DNA from 2 places in the Neobacillus sp. plas4 genome. Region 2 is predicted to be linked to the other one. Evidence: riboswitches for the same ligand, from Rfam matches in the RefSeq annotation. Region 2 holds a riboswitch; the other holds the start of a gene.
The links. Region 2 has a riboswitch for thiamine pyrophosphate ahead of AC2TFD_RS25955 (YkoF family thiamine/hydroxymethylpyrimidine-binding protein). Riboswitches for the same ligand answer to the same signal wherever they lie in the genome.
Positions count from the first base shown of each region.

Region 1: it holds a riboswitch for thiamine pyrophosphate, as region 2 does, so the genes downstream of both, AC2TFD_RS14120 (thiamine phosphate synthase) here and AC2TFD_RS25955 (YkoF family thiamine/hydroxymethylpyrimidine-binding protein) in region 2, are expected to answer to the same signal.

Region 1 is NZ_CM170152.1:2,828,662-2,840,142, forward strand. Features, by position in the region: gene AC2TFD_RS14100 (MFS transporter) at 1-957, shown strand, start outside; gene AC2TFD_RS14105 (FbpB family small basic protein) at 1,274-1,420, shown strand; gene AC2TFD_RS14110 (hypothetical protein) at 1,506-1,754, shown strand; gene AC2TFD_RS14115 (SDR family oxidoreductase) at 2,143-2,634, shown strand; TPP riboswitch at 2,817-2,926, shown strand; gene AC2TFD_RS14120 (thiamine phosphate synthase) at 3,096-3,668, shown strand; gene thiO (glycine oxidase ThiO) at 3,670-4,800, shown strand; gene thiS (sulfur carrier protein ThiS) at 4,812-5,015, shown strand; gene AC2TFD_RS14135 (thiazole synthase) at 5,017-5,784, shown strand; gene AC2TFD_RS14140 (thiazole biosynthesis adenylyltransferase ThiF) at 5,781-6,800, shown strand; partial or broken gene tnpA (IS200/IS605 family transposase) at 6,953-7,346, shown strand; gene AC2TFD_RS14150 (RNA-guided endonuclease TnpB family protein) at 7,362-8,777, shown strand; gene AC2TFD_RS14155 (NADPH-dependent F420 reductase) at 9,017-9,658, shown strand; gene AC2TFD_RS14160 (hypothetical protein) at 9,949-10,785, opposite strand.
Region 2 is NZ_CM170152.1:5,132,112-5,143,592, reverse strand. Features, by position in the region: gene AC2TFD_RS25990 (GNAT family N-acetyltransferase) at 1-528, shown strand, start outside; gene AC2TFD_RS25985 (hypothetical protein) at 710-1,003, shown strand; gene AC2TFD_RS25980 (ester cyclase) at 1,163-1,492, opposite strand; gene AC2TFD_RS25975 (DUF5658 family protein) at 1,817-2,113, shown strand; gene AC2TFD_RS25970 (DUF6241 domain-containing protein) at 2,307-2,828, shown strand; gene AC2TFD_RS25965 (hypothetical protein) at 3,012-3,482, shown strand; gene AC2TFD_RS25960 (molybdopterin-containing oxidoreductase family protein) at 3,602-5,644, opposite strand; TPP riboswitch at 6,263-6,360, shown strand; gene AC2TFD_RS25955 (YkoF family thiamine/hydroxymethylpyrimidine-binding protein) at 6,448-7,047, shown strand; gene AC2TFD_RS25950 (ECF transporter S component) at 7,048-7,629, shown strand; gene AC2TFD_RS25945 (ABC transporter ATP-binding protein) at 7,616-9,235, shown strand; gene AC2TFD_RS25940 (energy-coupling factor transporter transmembrane component T family protein) at 9,222-10,001, shown strand; gene AC2TFD_RS25935 (DUF3221 domain-containing protein) at 10,082-10,363, opposite strand; gene AC2TFD_RS25930 (DUF6376 family protein) at 10,395-10,811, opposite strand; gene AC2TFD_RS25925 (helix-turn-helix domain-containing protein) at 10,963-11,397, opposite strand.

The sequences.
Region 1 (11,481 bases), 2.3 Mb from region 2:
ACAGAATATTCTCCAAAAAAGGTCCGTAGTACATTCATATCTATCATGACAAGCGGTTATTGTTTAGGAGGAGTAATATCAGCAGGGATAGCCATTGTTTTGATTCCTGAATTTGGCTGGAAAGTGATGTTTTTAGTGGGTGCACTTCCTGTCCTTTCAATTCCATTTTTATATAAATATCTTCCGGATTCGCCAAGCTTTTATTTAGCAAAAAATCAAAAGGATAAAATTAGTTACATTTTGAAAAAAGTTAATCCGGAATTTAATTCTAAAGAAGAAGACCAGTATGAAATAAAAGTTCCAAAGAAATCAGAAATACCAATGATGAAACTATTTTCCGATAGGAGATCTTTAAGTACAATTATGTTTTGGATTGCTTCTGCAATGTGCTTATTAATGATTTACGGACTAAATACATGGCTTCCTAAATTAATGACTGAAGCAGGGTATGCACTTAACTCCAGTTTAATGTTTTTATTGGTATTAAACTTTGGAGCTATCATAGGCACTATTGTTGGAGGATGGATATCTGATCGATGGAGTGGTAGAAAAGTAGTAATTATTTTCGCTATTGTGGGAGCATTGTCCCTTATTTTATTGGGCTTAGGTGGAAATATTTACATCCTTTATCTACTAATTGCCCTTGCAGGAGCTACTACGACAGGTACTCAATTAACCACATACGGTTATATCTCACAATTTTATCCTCCCACCATGCGTTCCACTGGTATTGGGTGGACATTGGGAATCGGAAGGATTGGAGGTATAGCAGGCCCGGCCGTTGGTGGAATCTTGATATCCATGAGTTTACCATTTCAAGTAAACTTTTTAATATTTGCCATTCCGGGTATAATTGTAGCTCTTGCATATATATTTGTACAAGAAAAATATAGTGATTCAGCTATAAATACCGAACCCAAAATAAATATACCTGAATCAACTTCAGTTAAATCCTAGCTACAAATAGCTCAATTTTAATTTGCAGAATTATTGCAATATTATGAAATATTATCAACTCTAAATGTAAAATTTTTTCTAAAGAGCTGTAATCAAAAAAGAATTTATGACTAAATCCACTCTATTTATAACTGGGATAAAGTCAAAGTACAAAATTAATAAAGTTGTTCATTTCCATGTAAGGTCTGAAATTGCGAATTTCAGATAAAATGACGAAGAAGAGCCATTTTTGGCTGTGGAACTCTTAACAAATTGAACTGTCTTAATAGAGTATAAATTGATAGCTTAAGATAAAAAAAGGAGCAGGAAAAATTTAATGTCCAGATCTATGAGAAAACAGAGCCTTTATCAGTTAACATTAGAAAATATAAAAGAAATAGAAAAAGATAGAAAGCTGCTAGAACAGATTGAAACAAAGATAGAGAATAAATATATCAACGAAGCAAATAATGCTAAAAGATGAAATAAAGAACAGACAACCACAACTGCAGGCTTTTGTTGAACGATAAAGTCAGGATTATCCGAATGATCCTCTAGTTGGTTCATCTATGACAGGCTGGGGTGCAGCTGAACTATTAGTCGAAGAGATTAAGAGGAATGGTGATGATTTAACTTGGGATAATTTTCTTCAGTCATTCTACCATTTTGATAACTGGGAAGACTCCATTCATTCAAGCATGAAGTTTAGTAAGGGCAACTACTTTGGATTGACTAGTAAGACGATTCCTCAGGCTAAAGACGGAGAAATATCACCAATTTCTAACCCAGCTACATTTGACCGTGCATCGATAGAATAAAGTTTGAAGAGTAGATGTCAGTATAGTTAGAACAGGGTGGGTTTACCATACTCCGCCCTGTTCAATTATGAATGGACTAGAAATTCATGAAGATGAACCAAACTACCCGCAGTGGGAGCAGGACGGCGCTTTTCCATCAGCAGGCTTCCTTTGTGTGGATAATTGAATAATGATGTGATGTGTTAGAGACGTCAGTTTGTGACTGCGGTCTATGTAATTATTGTATAGTATATAAGCTAACAAAGTAATGAATGGAAATGGTTTGAGTTTCCTGATAATTCGTATGATTAACGGAATTCCGTTAATATGTTGTAAAATTATTCTAGCACAAAAGTAAATCGAGAGGGGTATATACTTTGGAATTAAAAAATAAAGTAGCAATTATAACATTAATAATGCTGGGATTTTTAGAGATGTTAGACTTGTAAATATGTCCGAGGAAGATTGGGATACGGTAATGAACGTAAATTTAAAGGGGTTATTTTTTGTTTTACAAACTGTAGCCCCATATATGATAGAAAATAAATATGGCAAAGTTGTAAACCTTTCATCCATAGCTTATAAAGGTAATTTTGGTCAAGCAAATTATTCAGCCTCCAAAGCTGGTGTAGTAAGTTTAACTAAGACTGCTTCATTAGAACTTGCACCTTATATTACAGTTAATTGCGTCGCTCCTGGAACAATTGACACTCCATTATTACATTCCATGGATCCTAAAATAAAAGAGAGGATGCTTAAAAAAGTTCCATTAGGTAGAATTGGGAAACAAGAGGAAATTGCAAATACTGTATTGTTTTTTGCTTCTGATGCATCAAGTTATATAACTGGGACAGTTTTAGAAGTTGATGGGGGAATGACACAAGGTCTTAATTTAAGGTAGTGTCTTCCATCGTCTTCTTACAAACACTCACAAATGTTGAATCAATGATTGTGAGTGTTTTTTGTTTTGTAAAATCACTAGATTTTGCAGCTATTGTTTCGTGGAAAGAAATAGTTTGACATTTCTAATCAACGTGCTAACATTAACCATGTAAGGTAATTAATTCAAATGAATAAATGAATCAAATCCGCTAGAGGTGCCTTTTTAAAAGGCTGAGATTGAAGTGTCTACTTCGGGACTCTATGAACCTGATCTGGGTTATACCAGCGTAGGGAAGTGGGAAATTCGATATTTGGAGAGCAAATGCTTTATTTCAAATTTTTCGACCACTTTCTTACTTTAGGAAGTGGTTTTTTGTTGTTTACTTGATTTCATTGAAAAGTAGCATCTTCAAATAGGAGGGGACTTGTATTTTAACGAGTATTAAAGAGAAAGAGTTACATATTATATCCAATGGTAAAATGGCAATCGAACAGTTAGGGGAAATTGTAAGTGATATTCATCCATATATAACTGCAATTCATATACGAGAAAAACAAAAAACTGCTAGGGAACTATTTGAAACAGTAGAACTTTTAACAGAAAATAACATATCACTGTCAAAGATCATGATTAATGACCGGGTAGATGTTGCATTCGTAACAGGGGCCAGAGGCGTTCAATTAGCCTTTCATAGTTTAGATGCAGCAAGTGTAAAAGAAAACTTTCCTCAGCTTAGGATAGGGAGTTCTATCCATTCCTATCATGAAGGTCTAAAAGCAAAAGAGAAGGGTGCAGATTACGTTCTATACGGACATGTTTTCCATTCTCAATCAAAACCAGATAAGATCCCAAACGGTCTTGAGGAAGTAAAAAAGCTATCAAATTTAGATATTGATGTTATTGCCATTGGAGGGATAACACCTGATAATACGGAGCAAGTTCTAAAGGAAGGGGCAAATGGGATTGCTGTCATGTCAGGTGTTTTAGAAGCGCGTGACCCATTATTGGCAGTAAAGGCTTATCGTAAGGCATTAAATAATGGAGGTGAATAAAATGGAAAATTCTTTTGATGTTGCCATAATCGGAGGAGGAATTAACGGAGCCTCGATTGCCTATCAGCTATCAAAGATAGGAAGAAAAGTAATCATTATTGAGAAAAATCAATTGGGGTGCCAAGCTTCAAGTGCAGCTGCAGGAATGCTGGCGGCACAAGCGGAGCTGGAACAAGACGGTCCCTTATTCCAGATGGCTTTAAAAAGTCAGAAGATGTTTTCTGATCTCTCTAGTGAGTTATTTGAATACAGCGGAGTCGATATCGAGTATGTGAATAAAGGAATGTTAAAAATTGCAGAATCAGAAGAAATCGCATTAGAAGTAAAAAAACAGGTCACCTTTCAAAGGAATTGGGATCCAGAAATAAAATGGCTGGATACAAAGGAAGTAAGAGAAATGGAGCCATCACTGTCACCGAGTTTAGCTGGTGGGATGTATCTCCCGAATGATGGTCATGTGCAGCCAGCAAAGTTAACACAAGCTTTTGCAAAAGCGGCAGTCAATTTTGGAGCGGAAATACGTCAAAATACTGAGGTCCTTTCATTTAAATTTGAAAATAGTCAGGTAAAAGGCGTTATTACCACTAATGGCATTGTAAATTGTGATCAAGTTGTCGTCGCCACTGGAGCTTGGTCTGCAAAATTAATGCGTGAAGCTGGAATTGATATTCGTGTGTATCCAGTAAAAGGCGAATGCTTTTCCGTTAGAACAGAAGAGCCGATTATCAACACAACGATTTTTTCGGATAAACGATGTTATCTCGTACCAAAACGTAATGGGGAAATTTATATCGGTGCGACCATGATTGAAAATACATATGATAACAGTGTTACACCTAAGGGTATCGCAAGTTTAATAGAAAGAGCCACTCAACTGGTTCCGGAGATTAAGGATGCGGCATGGGAGCGAGTATGGTCTGGAATTCGGCCACAGACAGGAGATGGACTTCCTTATATTGGTGAGCATCCAAGATGGCAGGGGTTATTTGTTGCTGCTGGGCATTTTAGAAATGGGATTTTATTAAGCCCTATTACAGGGAAACTAGTAGCTGATTTAGTAGCAGGCAATTTGCTAAATGATGATCTACTCTCAGCTTTTCAATTAGAAAGATACAAAGAAAAAGTACGGTAGGAGGTAAAAACATGAGGGTAATATTAAATGGGGAGTTAATCCAATTACCAGAACATGTAGTATGTATTTCCGATGTTCTGGAACATTATGAAATCCATAATAAGGTCGTTGTTGTGGAAGTAAACGGTGAAATCGTAAACAAGGTTGAACACCAAAGTACTAGATTATCAGATAAAGATCGAATCGAAATAGTCCATTTTGTAGGAGGCGGTTGATATGTTAAAAATAGGTTCATTATCCTTTCAATCTCGTTTGTTGCTTGGAACAGGAAAGTATCCAAGCTTTGAAATCCAAAAGGAAGCAGTGGAAGTTTCCGAAGCAGAAATTCTTACGTTTGCAGTTAGACGAATGAATATTTTTGAAGCAAGCCAGCCGAATTTTTTAGAACAGCTAGATACCAATAAATATAGTCTGCTGCCAAATACTGCAGGAGCGAAAACAGCAGCAGAGGCTGTCCGCATCGCAAAACTAGCGAAAGCTTCAGGCCTATGCGATATGATTAAAGTGGAAGTGATCGGCTGTGATAAAACCTTACTTCCTGACCCGATTGAAACCCTAGAGGCAACGGAAGAATTGGTGAAGGAAGGCTTTATTGTCCTCCCCTATACCTCTGACGATGTAGTTTTAGCTAGGAAACTTCAAGAAGCAGGCTGTCATGCTATCATGCCAGGTGCCTCGCCAATAGGTTCTGGTCAAGGTATCATCAATCCTGTCAACCTTAGCTTTATTATCGAACAAGCGGTTGTTCCCGTTATCGTGGATGCTGGTATTGGCTCACCAGCTGATGCCGCATTGGCTATGGAATTAGGAGCCGATGCTGTATTATTAAATACGGCTGTATCGGCAGCAAAGGATCCGGTAAAAATGGCAAAAGCAATGAAATTAGCGATTGAAGCTGGACGATTAGGTTATGAGGCCGGTCGAATCGAGAAAAAGAGATATGCGGCAGCAAGCAGTCCAAAGGAAGGAATGAGTATCGGGTGAATAATCGGTACTCACGACAAGAACTATTTTCACCTATTGGTAAAGAGGGACAGCAACGAATTTTCAATAAGCATGTACTTATAATAGGAGCCGGGGCACTTGGAACAGCAAGTGCCGAAGCACTCGTCCGTGCTGGGATTGGTAAACTAACGATTGTGGATCGTGATTATGTAGAATGGTCTAATTTACAGCGGCAGCAATTATATACAGAGGATGATGCCCATAATCGAATTCCCAAAGTAATCGCTGCTAAAAGTCGTTTAACTGACATTAACTCAACTTTGGACATTGAGGCAATCATTGCGGATGCCTCTGTCGTAGAGCTTGAAACTTGGGGCGAAAAAGTGAATCTGATTATTGATGCCACTGATAATTTCGAAACAAGAATGATCATTAACGATGTTTCACAAAAGGTTGGAGTCCCATGGATCTACGGTGCTTGCGTTGGAAGCTACGGAATATCCTACACTATTATTCCAGAAAAAACGCCTTGCCTATCTTGTATACTAGAAACAGTTCCGCTAGGAGGATTAACGTGTGATACAGCAGGAATTATTAATCCTGCGGTTAACATGGTTGTTTCTCATCAAATAAGTGAAGCATTAAAAATTTTGGTCGGTGATTGGGATTCATTAAGAAACAAACTGGTTTCTTTTGATTTATGGAAAAACCATTATACTTCCATAAATGTAGATAAACTGAAAAATGAGGATTGCCCTACTTGTGGAGTAAAACGCTCTTATCCATTTTTATCCTTTGAAAATCAAACAAAGTCAGCTGTACTTTGTGGAAGAGATTCTGTCCAGATACGACCTTCCGTTCCTATTGTACGTAATTTAGAAGCTTTAGAAAAACTTTTCATAAATCAAGGGGGAACGGTACAGCGAAATCCTTACCTATTATCGTATACAGTGGATACTCACCGATTAGTCATTTTTAAAGACGGAAGGGTTTTAGTGCATGGAACAAAGGATATTACTGAAGCAAGGTCGCTATACCATAAATACTTGGGTTAATTAGAAGGAACAACAGCTGCATAAAAATAACCAAAACAAACAACCGCAAGCCCCTGCATTCATGCATGGGGTAAGGTTGTTTTATATTCATTTAAGGAACTAATGTTCTCTTAAAGTTAGCGTTCAATTAAATTATTTGATATAATAAGAATATGAAAAGTCTAATTCAGTATAAGAGCAATCTAAATGTTGTATATTCATGTAAGTATCATGTGGTTTGGTGCCCTAAATATAGAAGAAGTGTATTGGTAGATGGAGTAGATGAAAGACTTAAATCTATTCTATTAGAAGTTGCCGAAGATACTAAATCTGAGATTATCGAAATGGAGATTATGCCAGATCATGTGCATCTCCTCGTTGAATGCGACCCACAATTCGGAATCAACAAACTAATTAGAATGATGAAGGGAAGAAGTTCTCGGTACCTTCGAAGCGAATTTCCATGGTTAAAAAGTAGAATTCCATCTTTATGGACAAATAGCTATTTTGTTTCCACTGTTGGTGGTACTACGCTTGATGTTGTAAAAACAGTACATAGAAAATTAAAAAGGAGTGTAAGACATGGCAGCCTCAAAAGATAGAAGTCTCTCTTTTAGCGCTACGATTCGATTAAGGACCAATGCCAAAGAAGAAAAGTATATTTTGATGTTGTCTGATTGTGTAAGGCAGCTTTACAATGCTTGTCTAGGAGAATGTATAAAGAGGCTTAAGGCGATTCAACAAACAGATCTATACAAAGAAACAATTCGTTTATCTAAAACGATCGAAGAAGAGGTTGAAAAACGCAGAGTTAATTTCAAAAAACTCAATGAGACTTTTGGGTTTACGGATTATTCTATTCAATCATTTGGAACAAAAACAAAAAATGACTCCAAGTTTATAGCTGAACATTTAGGTACGCACATTTGTCAAAAAATCTCTACTAGGGCTTTTAGGGCTGTGCAAAAATTTGCCTTTAAGAAAGCGAAAAGGGTATGGTTTAAACGAAAAAGTGAGTTTGTGTCCTTAGAAGGAAAAAACAACAAAACATTTCTAACCTATTCCAATGGTTATGTTTTTATTGGGAAAACACTTACGTTAAAATGCCTAATCGACCCCAAAGATCAATGGATGCAGCACGCACTTAACAATCGAATAAAGTATTGTCGGCTTATTAAAAAGGAAGTAAAGGGGAAAAATCGGTTTTATGTTCAATTAATTCTGGAAGGTTACCCTCATCACAAATATGAATTAGGAAACGAAAATATTGGGCTTGATATTGGTCCCTCTACGATTGCGATGGTTGGGGAATCGAAAGCCGAATTAAAGGAATTTTGTGAAGAAGTTGTTTCAATCGATAAGGAAAAAAGACGAATCAATCGTAAAATGGACCGACAGCGACGATCAAATAACCCAAATAACTATCAATGCAATGGTGTTGTGAAAAAAGGTAAAAAGAAGTGGATTAACTCCAAGAGATACATCAAAATGCGTTCAAAACACAGAGAATTAGAACGAAAAATTAAAGAAGTTAGAAAACAGCTTCATGGTCGAGATACCAACCAAATCCTTCAACTAGCCTCTTCCATTCAAACAGAAAAACTCTCCTATAAAGCATTTCAGAAAATGTACGGCAAAAGTATTGCGAGAAAAGCACCCAGTATGTTTTTAAACATGTTAAAACGAAAAGTAGAATCACAAGGCGGTAGATTTCGAGAGTTTCCCACTTACTCCACAAAGTTATCTCAGACCTGTCATTGTGGGACAATTAAGAAAAAAAGACTAAAGGACCGCTGGCATGTTTGTGCATGCGGGGTCCATACACAACGTGATTTATACAGTGCATTTTTAGCTAGATATGTAACAAAATCAAATCAAGTAGATATTCAAAAGGCTGAAAAAGATTGGTCTCAACTATCAAATGTCTTAGATAAATGCATCTCAAATTTGAAAAATAGGAAGTCTGAAAGAAAATTTATCTCAACGTTTGGCTTTTAAATACCTATGAGATTAATAGGTTAAATCTCTCGGTGCAGACATACCCCGGAACAGTCAATAAGTTGTGAGTGGCAAGGGAATCCGAGCCCATGTAGATAGTTTTGTTTCGATTATTTGCATTAGAACGATTTCGGCTATAGAAGCCTTTTAGACCAAAGTGAAGTCCTCTTTTAGAATCATTCTAGAAGTTGGAAGAGCCTAAGTTGTTTAAAGGTGGAACCCCCTCCATTAATGGATGGGTGAGTGTCAGAACAATCGCTGTTATTGGTACTCATAATATGGGTAAAGGGATTGCCCTAAGTTTTGCAAAAACAGGATATCAAGTATTTCTTGGCTCCCGTAATCTCGAAACCGCGAAGGAAGTAGCATCCCAAATTGGTTTATCTCGTATTACAGGCGTAAGAAATGCAGAAGCCGCAGAGTGCGCGAACCTCGTGTTCCTCGCCATCCCTTATCAAGAAAACAATCCAACCATTTGCGAATTGCGGACAGCATTAAGAGGAAAAATCATCGTCGATATTTCCAATCCGTTAAATGCAACGTACGATGGCCTGACAACAAAGCCTGATACTTCCGCGGCCGAATCCGTTGCAGACCTTTTGCCGGAATCCCGTGTCGTCGGTGAGTTCAAAAACACGTTTGCAGGCGTATTCTACGAACCGTATTTTAATGATGGGCAAAAAACGACAGTATTGGTCATCGGTGAAGACGAACAAGCAAAAGCCCAAGTGACGGAACTGATATCCACGCTGCCGTTTCAGGCTCTCGATGCAGGCGGACTGCAAAAAGCACGTACGATTGAACAAATGACCGTGCTGCTCATCGGGCTAAACATGAAACATAATTATAACTGGCATACCGGTATTCAGGTTGTTTACTAAACCATAAATTATTTTTTTTCAGGTTATAGAAAAGACGGCAAAAACTCCTATTTTCCCTTGTTAGGTGAGGTAGGAGTTTTTTTTGTATTATTTCACAGACTATGTGTTTGCTGGTACGTATGTTTTGGAAGTAGTTTATTAATCACTTTTGATCATTAAAACAAGCCACGCTGTGTGAGGTTAGATCGTAACTAAAATTAATAGGGCTTTAGTAGCCCCTATAAATCTTCAAATATCAAATTCTTTTAGTATATGAACTATCTACCCTTAGTTTTTCCGATGATTTCTTTTTATTTGCTTTTTGGTTCTTTTTTTGCAAACGTTTGAGCATTTTCTTTAGCGCTTTTCCGCTCTGCTTTCTGCATTTGTTTAAGCATTTTCATTAGAGCTTTCTGCTCTGCTTTCAGCACTGAATTTTCTTCATTAGATTTCTTCTCTGTTTTGCTGTTTTCAAGGCTTATAGAAAATGACGTAATTACTTCTTCTTTGGTGCCAATTACTTTTTTTAGTTCTTTTAGCTGCATTTCTTGCTCAACTGCTAGATTCCTTAATGTCCCAATCAATGATTGATATTTTTCATTGGTTTCTCTCATTTCGGCTAGTTGTCTTTGAAGTTCTGGAATTTCATTATTACTGTTATCAATACTTACAGTCAATGAAGCTAGATATTCTTTTTTTGTTGCCAATTCACCTTTTAAATATGTTTCTTGTTTTAACATGTTAGCCACTAACTCCTTAATACGAATCGTAAGGGCCTCAAGTTCTGACCTGTCTTGATGATCATCACCTTCGGCTGTCTTTAAATCATGAGTTTTATCTGCGGTAAGGGCTTCAGTTTCTGAATTGTCTTGATGATCATCACCTTCGGCTGTCTTTAAATCATGAGTTTTATCTGCGGTAAGGGCTTCAGTTTCTGAATTGTCTTGATGACCATCACCTCCGGCTGTCTTTAAATCATGAGTTTTATCTGCCGTAAGGGTTTCAGTTTCTGAATTGTCTTGATGATCATCACCTTCGGATGTCTTCTTTAAATCATGAGTTTTATCTGCGGTAAGGGCTTCAGTTTCTGAATTGTCTTGATGACCATCACCTCCGGTTGCGTTTACATCATGAATTTCATCTGCCATTCTTTACACTCCCTTTTGGATAAATATTAAGTCTTAAATAATAATCATTAGATGAAGAGAATTTTTCACAAACATACATTAAAATATGCTGGTAGGAGAAATATGGAATGGACAAGTATCTAACATAAAAATAAGTAATAAAAAGAAATAAATTCAGCTTCAAATCTATTTTAGAATACAAAGGTCGCAGAAAATAAGATTATTATGACTAGTTTAAAACCAGGGATTATTTTGTCAGTAAGTAGCGGAATTGACTTCGCCTGTTCCGAGCACATAGGGTATCGGCTTACATTCATTAGCAAATAATTGATTGAGTAAGAGTTCTTTTATTTTGTTGGTCACAATTCCATGCACTTCGGGGTCAGTCCCCCGCTGAATTACTGCTTTAATTCAACGGGGGACTGACCCCAATGTCAAGAAATTCTCTCTTCAAGAAGGGGATAAGACTGAAAAATATTTATTGCCTCTACGAAACTAAGCATGAACGTACTCCTCCAAATATCTTTTTATGAAAGGTTATAGGATATTTCTTTTACTTATGTAGAGTAAATAACCTATTACTATCGCACCAATTACACCCTTTTATTTCCAGATAGAAACGATAAATTCAACGAGATAAAAAGGATTTTTTCATAGAAACAAAGAATATGGGTAATCGGGATAAAGACATAAGAAAGAGGGTGATGTTATAGAAGA
Region 2 (11,481 bases):
GGATTGAAGTTTTCTGTTGAAAGATTTTCTTTCCTCCTTGTAAGAGAAGATTTAGAAGTACCTCATGTTCATTTGCCTGATGGATATGAGCTTCGAGCTTTTCGCCCGGGAGAGGATGAAGAAAATTGGCGCCAAGTTCGGAATGCAGCTTTTGCAACCCTTAAAGGCAGTGAAACACCGATTACCATCGAAGGTGTTGCAGAATTGCTAACCCATCAAGACTACCTTGAAGGCGGCATGATGCTCCTTTTCCATCAGGGAAATCCTGTAGGGGTTATTAGAGGTGCCGATGATGAATATGAGGATGCTCCTATTATGAACATTGGGCCAGTCGCAATCCTACCTGCGTATCAAGGCAGCGGTTTAGGTCGAATATTGCTAAGGGCGGCTTTGGAATTTGCCAAGGAAAGTGGCTATAAACGTACCATTCTTAGTGTAAATGGAGAGAATGAACGGGCAAAAGCACTCTATATTCAGGAAGGTTTTAAACAGGTAGAGGCTGTTGCCTGTTATCATTATTTTGTTTAAAGGCCGCCGTGTTTTAAATCAGCGTTTTTCTATTTTTTTAGAGAAAGGCGCTTATTCGTTTTTCCAACCCTGTTTTGAGTTTACTATGATCGTCAGTTTATTCCTCATAATTTTTATTTATTTTTTTACGTTCCATTATCCCGTTAAGTTCCATATGCTTTATTAATAAGGGGTGAATGTAATGAAAAATGATCAATTTGACACAGAGACGTTAAAGCACATTCGGAGCCGGCTTGATACCATTTATTCGATAGCCAAGAAAAATTACAACGACAACCCTGAATTAATGGATACGATTGAAGGTTTAGCTCAAGTAGCTCTTATGTTTGCAAACATTAAACTACAGGAAGTAACCGATCTCGAAGAGACAAAAAGCCCTCAGGGATACATCCTGGCAAAGCTTTCTAACTCGTACTCTAGAATGACAGAGTATGAAAAACACAAGGTTAAAGACTTTCCAAAGTGGAAACTGTAATGAATCCAATACGTAGGGAAAAAAAACAGGAACTATCCTTTTATTCGGACAGTTCCTGTTTTTTTAACATTAGTAAACCGTATGAGTGTTTTTGCTTAGAGCCCCTAATTCACAAAGAATCGCGGCGTCACTATTTTCACACCAAGGCTCTTTCACTTTTCATTCTTCAAAAATAAAGATCATAATTCCCGTTTCTTTTACCCGCTGGTTCGCTGAAGGGATATTGAACCATCCACCTTTATACGTCATCCAGCCTGTATACCGAACCACTAATTTATTTCCCTGCTCAATCATATCATCGATTTCCCATTTATCCTCTTGAAAAACAGAACGATACGAACTCATGAAATCCTTCATTTTATCTCTTGAATTATCGCCATTTCTAGATTGATACACAAAGTCAGGTGTGGTTAGTTCATCTATCACACGTAGATTACCCTCAGTAAAGTATTCATGAAACCATCTTTTCCACGGTTGTCTTTTTTTCAATACTGACCATAATTTCTCCTCCGGACTTAACCATTTTTTTAAAATTTTAGCAAAAATACTATGAATAGGGATTATGGGCGATCATTTTCAGATTGCTTTTCGAGGTAAGAAAAATCGAGTTTTCTTTTTTTACCCGATGTAGTCAACACCATTTCAAGGCTTTACACATTCTTAATAGAGTATATGTATTGGGTAAGTTGTGAATAAGGAAATTAATGGGGAAAATTGTCTAACGATTATCACCATTGGCAGGCAGGAAATAACACCACCAAAAAGGAAATCATAACTTGTTCGTAATTAGGAACGATTTGAGGTGATAGTATATTGGTTTTGCTCTTTCATTATTTATCTATCTTAAATATTTTTGACGCCTTCATCACTTACTTTGGCTTAGAGAACTCTTACATACAAGAAATGAACCCATTGATGAGTAGAATCTATGAAGCAGACCCGGCACTGTTTATCATTTTAAAGCTGGCCTTTTCGCTGTGTCTTTACTTGTTTATTTTTTTAAAAAAGGTACCATCATCATCGCTTATTAAGGGACTAACAGTATTTGCTACAAGTTTCTATACATTGATTTTTTTCCTGCATTGCTACTGGCTCATTGTCCTAATTTAGGTGCCTCGCTTTTATAAGAAGGCACTTTTTCTATTGGGGGTCGCTGATTAATCATTTTCCATGTTTCTTATGTACCTTAATCCATTTCCAAATGAACGATATAGTATGTTAACCTAGCATAATTATGTATAATAAAAAGAAATTGGGGTTTGCATAATACGAGATACATAGAAAATATTAAGAGGAGAGAGCCATGAAGAAGTTTAGAGTGGCGGGTTCTATCATTGGAATTCTAGCATGTATAATAGGAGTTTATTTTTATTTAAATGATGATGGCGGGCTAAAATTGAATGTAAAGAAAAATGACCCCGTTACGACGAAAGAGGCCCAAACTAAAATTGAAAAGGGTTTTGAAGCACCTCTGTCTAGTAAAGTAGTGGAGGAATATGAATCGATGAGTGAAGGGAAATTAATCCAAGAGGTCCACAATATGACCCACCAAAAGGTGAAGGCCGACAAAAAATGGGGAGCATCTGAAATAACCGCTGAAAAAGTCGAGAAACTCTATGAAGTCATTAAAAACAAAGACTTTAAAAAAAGCAGTAACAAACAAATGCTGCTGGACATCTTGGAACCTTGGAGAATAAAAGACTTCACCAACGCCGTAAACGCTCACAACCGCATATGGAACTATCAAAACGGAAACATCGGAAAAGCCACCCGGCTCCTCACCCCGAAAGAAGAACTAAAATATATAGAAGATGAATTTAGATAAAAGTGATATTGACGATGACAGTGGGTGGTGGCAGTTAATGGTGACAGTTAATGGTGACAGGCACCGCTCGTGGACACTGTCCGTCTGAGGTGGACAGTGCGAATTACAAGGAACTTCGTTAATATTAGGTAGAAGCTGGACATAACCTTTAGTAATGGGAGTCTTTATTTAAAGGAGAAACAGATGTCTAGAAAATCGCCGAAGTTAAAAGGGTTTGTAATGGGAGTGGCACTGCTCGTATGTATGGTTATAATTTATATGCTAATCAAGGGAGCTGTGATGACGCCGGATAAACAGGCGGCAGCTGTTATTGAGGAGTTTTACATGTATGAACAAGAAGGGGAATTTTCCTCGTCCTGGAACCTTTTTCATTCAACGATGAAGGAAAGGTTCGGCAAAGGAGCTTACATTCAAGACCGAGCGCATGTTTTCATGAATCATTTTGGTGTGGAGACCTTCGCCTTTTCTAGGGGTGAACCTGAACATATCAAAGAATGGAAAATGTCCAAAACAGGACCTGCCATGAAAAATGTCTACAAAATTATCGTCACCCAAACTTATAAAGGAAAATACGGAAACTTCAATCTGGAGCAGGAAGTCTTTGCAGTTATGGAAAAAGAGGAATGGAAGATTGCTTGGGATTATAATCAGTAAATTGCTGTGACAAATTGCAGTGACAATTACGTTGTCAAATAAGGTGACAGGCACCGCCGTTGGCGGTGCCTGTCACCTTTTATGCACTTTTCTAGCTTTATGCATATTTAAATGTATATTCACTTTTGCGTTGCTGTATATTTTTCCACGCTGACCCGGCCCGAGAAGAAGGTGGCTCCTGCGCCCATGTCGGCGATTCGGTCTGGTGTGAGGGTGTTTACCTGTTGTTTTGTGCCTTCTAAATCTGCCCAGAGTCCTTGGGTGACGACTACCCCTGGAAGGACATTTTCTCCTACACTCACCTTTAGCAGGCATTCACCGCGCTGGTTCCAAACACGGACCTGGTCCCCATCTACTATACCTGACGCCTCGGCATCTTTCCTATGCATATGCAATCGAGGTTCTTTTTCAAGGTCGATGTGCTTTTGAATATTTGAGAAAGTTGAGTTTAAGAAATTATGATTTGGAGCTGGAACAAAATGATAAGGATGATCTCCATCATGAACGATTGGGATATAGGTTGGCAGTGGAGGATATCCATTTGCCTTCATCCGCTTTGAATACAACTCTATTTTCCCGCTTGGTGTTCGCAGCTTGCCAGGAAACAAGGGTGTCACCTTTGCTTTTACAAACTGCTTTTCCAGTAAGGTTTCATAATCTACTTCACCCAAATATGGGCTAGGCGCTCGCTCGACGGCCTGCTTAATCATTTCGCCTTCAGTTTCCTCAAATGCTGCCTCTTCAAATCCCATTCCTTTTGCCAGCAGGCGGAAAACATCGACATTCGATTTTGACTCTCCATATTGTTCTATGACTGGCTGCTGAATTTGTATAAAATGATGCCAGTAGGACGTATAAATGTCCGTATTCTCAAAAGACGATGTTGCAGGTAATACAATATCAGCGTATTTTGCAGTTTCGGTTAAAAATAAATCATGAGCAACCACGAATAAATCCTCGCGTTCGAGACCTTTTCTCACTTTTTGGCCTTCTGGTGCAACCACTGCAGGGTTACTGCTGTAAACAAAAAGTGATTTTACTGGAGGATCTAATGTCAGCAGAGCCTCCCCGAGCTGATTCATGTTAATTGTCCGTGTCTGTTTATTTTTTAATAATCTTGGCAGCTGCAATTGTAACGAGTTAATAGTAAGATATCCTGAATTGCCTTTAATCGCACCGCCGCCTTTGATAAGCCATTGACCTGTTAATGCCGGAAGACAAGAAACCGTTCGGACAAACATGCCGCCATTGTCATGATGCTGCGGCCCGTTACCAATTCGAATAAATGAGGGGGAGGTTTGACCATACATTCTAGCAAGTTTATAAATATCCTCAACGGGAACCCCGGTTATCTCTGAAACTGTCATAGGATCGTACTGAATGACATGCTCGCGCAGTTCTTCATAACCGACAGTATATTGCTGGAGGAAGGAAACATCCACCATGTTTTCAGCAAATAAAATATGCATAATTCCAAGAGCTAGAGCACTATCGGTACCCGGTAAAATAGGAATAAACCAATCTGCCAATCTGCCAGTTTGATTTTTATGAACGTCAATCACGACAATTTTGGCGCCATTTTCCTTCCGTGCTTTTTGAGCTAATACCATTTGGTGCATATTGGTGCTTGCAGCATTAATCCCCCAAAACAGGATGAGCTTCGAATGAATCGTATCTTCTGGATCGGTTCCAAAACTGCCACCCATCGTATATTGATAGCCGACAGCGCCGGCAGATGAACAAATACTCCGGTCAAGCTGTGACGCACCCAAACGGTTGAAGAATCGACGGTCCATTCCTTCTGCATTCAGTCGGCCCATGTTTCCATAAAAGCTATAAGGAAGGATGCTTTCAGGTCCGTCCGTTTCGATTAGCTTTTTCCACTTGGAGGTTATCGTTTCAATCGCTTCCTCCCAGCTAATCCGTTCAAATCTACCTTCTCCCTTTGATCCTATTCGCTTCATCGGATATCTTAATCTGTTTTCATCATAAATCCGTTCCGTCATATTACGAACCTTATTACAGATATTCCCCTTGGTCACAGGATGCTCCGGGTCGCCCTCCACCTTAACCACTTTTCCATCAACCTTTTGTAAGAGCAATCCACACTGATCCGGACAATCCAACGGGCAGACAGATTTGAAAATTCCATCCTGCTTCATCCTCACAAAACCCCTCTTTCACGGTGCCTGTCACCAAAGTTGAAACGCAGTTTCAACCATTTATACATCATTGTATATTTTTTTATCATATGACAGCTTATTAGGTTAGGCAAGTGAATATAATCTTGGATAGAATAAATAGATTTAGAGTGTTATTGGCAAATAATTATTTCCGAATAAATTCATAAGAAATGAATTGTTGTGCTTTTATAGAACAGTTAAAGGTAAAATACCAACCATTATTTTATGACTCTATATGCTCTCCGTTCAGCATATTCGGAACAAGGAATACAAACCTTAATAACCTTCCCGTTATCATCAATATAACTCCTTAAAGGTCTAACCTTCCGCTTACAGAACACACATCTATTGAAAAAAATATCCCAAAAAGCCATCGATCTTCCCCCATATAAAAAGTCCTGTTTTATATTATTCTAGTGGAGTCCTTGAAGTGTCCGCCTGGGGTGGACAATGTCCACGGGGGGTGCCTGTCACCATTTATACATCATTTATGCATCCATGCATAAACGGTGACAGGCACCAAATCACATCACCATATCTCTTTACAAGTTGAAAGATTTATCTTAAGATTATGGCAACAATGAAAATTGCATACGGTTTTTGCACTAGGGGAGCTTTTGGCTGAGAGGATGTTTGTCCGACCCTTATGACCCGATCTAGATAATACTAGCGTGGGGAAGTGCAGGAGAAGCTTATCATGAACTTTTAATGATGATATGATTCGACTGCATCCCCATGGGGTGCAGTTTTTTTGTTGCCAAAAAATGAATGGGGGAATAAGTATGTCTAATTTTTGCGGTACGAGTGAAATTACGGGAGCACGGTTTTCAATTTATCCAATGTCTGATAGGTTTGTAAATATTATTTTATTAGCACTTAAAGAAGTAGATACATCAAAGGTTTGGATGGAAACGGACGATGTAAGCACATGTGTGCGCGGAAGATCTGAGCACGTATTTGATGTGGTAAAAGCTATTTTCCTAGAATCATCAAAAAACGGCGATCATGTTGTTCTTCAAGCAACTTTTTCAAATGGCTGTCCAGGGGATTCAGCGGGTGATGTTTATCTTTCGGAAAGCCCTGAACGTTTAAACGAAGAAAAATCACTACATATCCAACAAGAAGTCGCGGTCCAATTTGCACTCTATCCAATGGGGATCCCTACCTACATGAATGTCATCATGGATGCAGTAAAACTTGGCCAAGAACAAGGTACTTTCACTAAAGGTGTTCACTACGCATCAAGACTTGATGGTAATGCAAACAAAGTATTTAAAACGCTGGAGGATGCTTTTCAAGTTGCACACGAAAGTGATTCAACCCATATTGTAATGACGGTTGCGATGTCGGCCAACAGTCCATCCAAAAAGGGGGATAAATAAATGCTCGCAAAATGGAAATTACGTGAAGTCATCGTTTTATCCGTACTTGCTGTTGTTTTTGCAGTCGTTTATCTTTTGTTCCTCCAGCTCGGAAATGTCCTATTCGGACTTTTCGGATTGATTGGCTATGACATGATTTTCGGAATTTGGTTCATCGTCTCGATTATTGCTGCCTATATTATCCGTAAGCCTGGAGCAGCGTTCCTCTCAGAAACCGTTGCGGCAACCGTTGAAGTCATGCTAGGAAATGCCGTAGGACCGCAGTTAATCGTTTCCGGCATGATCCAAGGTTTAGGTGCCGAAGCAGTCTTTGCAGCAACGAAATGGAAGAACTATTCCACTTGGGTTTTAATGGCAGCAGGAATGGGCTCGTCGGTGTTTAGCTTTGCTTGGGGCTTTTATGTATCAGGATTTGCGGCACTTTCGCCAGGTTATGTCACAGCCATGTTCTTTGTTCGCCTATTGAGTGGAGCATTACTGGCAGGGTTACTTGGCAAGTATCTAAGTGAAGGGCTGGCAAAAACAGGTGCCTTAAACAGTTTTCCGTTAGGAAAGGAATACAAACGCAATGTCACCATTTAGGCATCAAATTGAAGCTGAGGGGTTGGGATTCAGCTATGAAGACCGTGAAATTTTCACAGATCTAACGTTTTCAGTCGAAAAAAATCAAGCTCTTTTACTCCTAGGTCCAAGCGGCTCTGGAAAAAGTACGCTTGCCTTCTGCCTCAATAAGTTGTACCCAGAAGCTGTTGATGGTGTATTGAAGGGGAGCCTAACGTTTGAAGGAAAAAAGCTGGATGAGTTTAAACCAGGTGAACTGAACCAAAAAATAGGAATTGTGTTTCAAGACCCGGAAAGCCAATTCTGTATGCTGACGGTGGAAGAGGAAGTGGCGTTTGGCTTGGAGAACTTCCATGTGCCGCGCCAAGAAATGGAAGCAAAGATTCACTATGCCCTGGCTCTGGTGGGGTTGCAGGATGAGAAAAAAACGGTTATCCATACACTTTCGGGAGGGCAAAAGCAGAAACTTGCACTTGCCTGCGTGTTGGCCCTCCAACCGGAGGTCATTATTCTTGATGAGCCGACGGCGAACCTAGATCCGCTGTCGAGCACGGAACTGGTTGAGACAATCACTATGTTAAGGAACGAGCATCCGTTTACACTGATTGTCATTGAACACAAATTGGATGATTGGGTAGAGATGATGGACCGCTGTCTCGTCATTGATTCAAGTGGAATGGTGCTTTTCGATGGAACGCCAGCAGAATGTTTTGGTGAATTCACACCATATTTACAAAAAGAAGGCATTTGGCTGCCAAAAGTAGTGGAAGCAGCGATGGCAGCTAAAAAGGCTGGTATTTTTAAAGGGGAAAGACTTCCGCTCCGAAAGCAAGAATTAATAGCGGGGCTTAAGAATTCGGCTGATTTTCTTAAAAAATCAAACCCTGCCACTGTTAAAGATGAACCACTCCTTGAAGTCAAGGGTCTCTTTGCCCGCGGGTACTTAAAAAATATTCATTTAAGTATACGTAAAGGAGAGCTGACTGCACTTGTTGGTGCGAATGGTTCTGGAAAGACGACGTTATCAAAATGTTTAGCAGGACTCATTCCGCTTACGCAAGGAGAAATCCACTTTTGCGACGTTCCACTCTCCAAATGGAGGGAGAAGGAATTATATAAAAAGCTGGGATATGTGTTTCAAAATCCGGAGCATCAGTTTATTACCGATAGTGTTTATGAGGAAATTGCCTTTGGCTTGGAAGACCCCGCAGCCGTGAAATCCATTCTTGAAAAAATGGGGCTGCTTAAACACGCAGGCGCCCATCCTTTTACCCTTAGTCAAGGCCAGAAGCGGCGGTTAAGCGTCGCAACCATGCTCATTCATGAACAGGAACTGCTTATCCTTGATGAACCAACATTTGGGCAGGATGCTAACACCGCTCATGAAATCATGGAAATCCTTGAAGAAAAAGTTGGCGCAGTGTTCATGATTACCCATGATATGGAGTTGGTTGACCAGTATGCTGACACCGTCCATGTGTTAGATGGGGGAGAGATAATTTTCTCCGGTACACCTGAATCGTTGTGGGAAAATCATGAAGTCGTAGACCGGGCTAGGTTAAAGCTTCCGTTTCGGAAACAACTGGAAAATGAACTGGTAAGGAGCGAGATGCATGTTACTACATGAGATGAATCCAAGTATAAAGGCATTTGCTGTCGTCATTTCCATCCTGATTCTATCAGTGTTTTTTGATCCCATAACACCACTTATTATTATCCTTTTAACTGTGACGGCAACCTTTCTGTTAGCTACCGTTTCTTTTAAAAAATGGCTGCTGTTATTTGCTCCGTTTTTATTTATCGCATTCATTTATGTATGGTCAACCATGTTGTTCCCGCGGCTTCAGGAAGGGGATAACGTCATCTGGGAATGGGGATTTTTGACGATGACAGCAGAAGGCTTCCGAAGAGGAGTTTCCCTTGGACTTAGGGTGTTAAGCTTTGCTACGTTATCAATCATGTTTACGTTAACGACAAAGCCAACCGATTTTCTCCTAAGTTTAATGCAGCAATGCAAGCTTCCGCCTAAGCTTGCCTATGGAATCATGGCAGGATACCGATTTCTGCCGTTAATAAAGGAAGAATTCCAGACCCTGCAGAATGCTCACCGAGTCAGGGGAGTCGCCAAAGCACGTACCATTTCGGAAAAAGTAAAGCAGCTAAAAAGATATGTAATTCCGCTCCTTGCGGGAGCGATTCGAAAAGCAGAGCGTACGGCACTTGCGATGGAATCAAAAGGCTTTACTGGAGAAAAAAATCGGATATTCTACCGCGAGATTACAGTTACCAAAATCGACTGGCTCTTTTTCGTTCTCATGATTAGCGCCGTCCTTCTAAGTGCCTTTATTTCTTGGAAACTAGGATATTTACAATTTTATAATGGTGAACTATGAATACAAATAAGGAATACATCAATGCTTGATTGTTGGTTTATCAACAGAAGAAAACAGGCTGAAAGCTCAGCCTGTTTTTATTATTTCAAGATTTCAATCCTTAAAGATTTACCTTGTAATGGATAGGATTCTCTCAATTTTCCATCTGTCCAAACGGCAACAGTTTGCCCTTTTTCAAAGGTATTAGTCTCGCTTTCTTTAGGGAGCGAAAGCCAGATTAATCCTACTTTCTCATCCTCTACTAAAATCCTGCTGCTTTCTACATCTATAACCGTTCCTTTAATATCGTATTCTCCTTTTATATTGCAGCCCGTTAGTACCATGAAAAATAAAATGAGTGTAAGGATTAGGTGTTTTTTCATGGCGTTTTACCTCCCCTTGTTTGGAGTTGATCTATTCACCACTTAGCTGTTGAATCTGGTCAATAATGCTGGTGATGTCTTGTACAGACTGGAATAGTTCGGTATTTTCAAGAATAGCAGGATCAAGGAGACCATCTTTGAAATTAGTCAAATAGGTTTCGATTTCAGTAAGAATGGCGCTGTTTCGTTCAACAATTTGCTGGTGGAGCTCAGCAGCTATATCGGGAGCCTGCAGGTCACTAAACGATTCGACCGTTTGCTGCATATCTTGAAGCAGAGCTTGTAGATCTTCTGCTGCTTGAATGTCACTAACAGCTTGTTGCGCAAGTGCAGGAGCTTCATTCGCAAAATCAGTAGCAGCAGATAAATAATCAGTAGCTTCATTTATATAAGAAAGTGTATCCTGTGCGTCATTAAGAAACGAACATCCCCCAAGCAGCAACAACATGCTGGCAGAAAATACAATCAGTAAATTCTTCAGAGTAAATCCTCCTTTTGATTATGCGTTTTTATGGTGCCTCTATGGTGCCTGTCACCGCCCGTGGACAAAAGTACCGTTTTGTCCGTGTGGAGTGGACAGTTGGGATTGAAGCTTTATTTTATTTAGGTATAATGTCGTATTTAATACAGAGCTTCCGAATTGAGGTTGTTGGTCCATTCTCAATGGTGTTTATTTTCGCTTTAAATGGATGTTTGGTAATCTTATTTTTGAAGTTATGTGTTTTTTTCTTTTGTAGAACCAGTTTTCTTTGTTTGTCTCTCTGCTTCGCTAATTCATATTTCTTATTAACCCTATTAAAATAATCTATATTTTCCTTATGAATTTCATCTATTAATTCAGAAGCTTCCATTTTAAATACCTTAGCCAAATAAAAAAAGACTCCGAGACCTATATCTGGATACATATTAGCTTCCAGTTCTCGAATAAACTCGACGTCCTCGTCAATAAGTTCAGCAACATCTTCAATTGAAAGCTGTCTTTCGATTCTTAATCTTTGTATTACTTTGCCAGTCTCAAATTCTCCTAAATCCATTCGTATTACCCCTTCCTAACTCAATTATACAGATATCTTCCTTTTAAGTGAAATGAATGAAATTTCTTTATCAAAAGGAAGAGG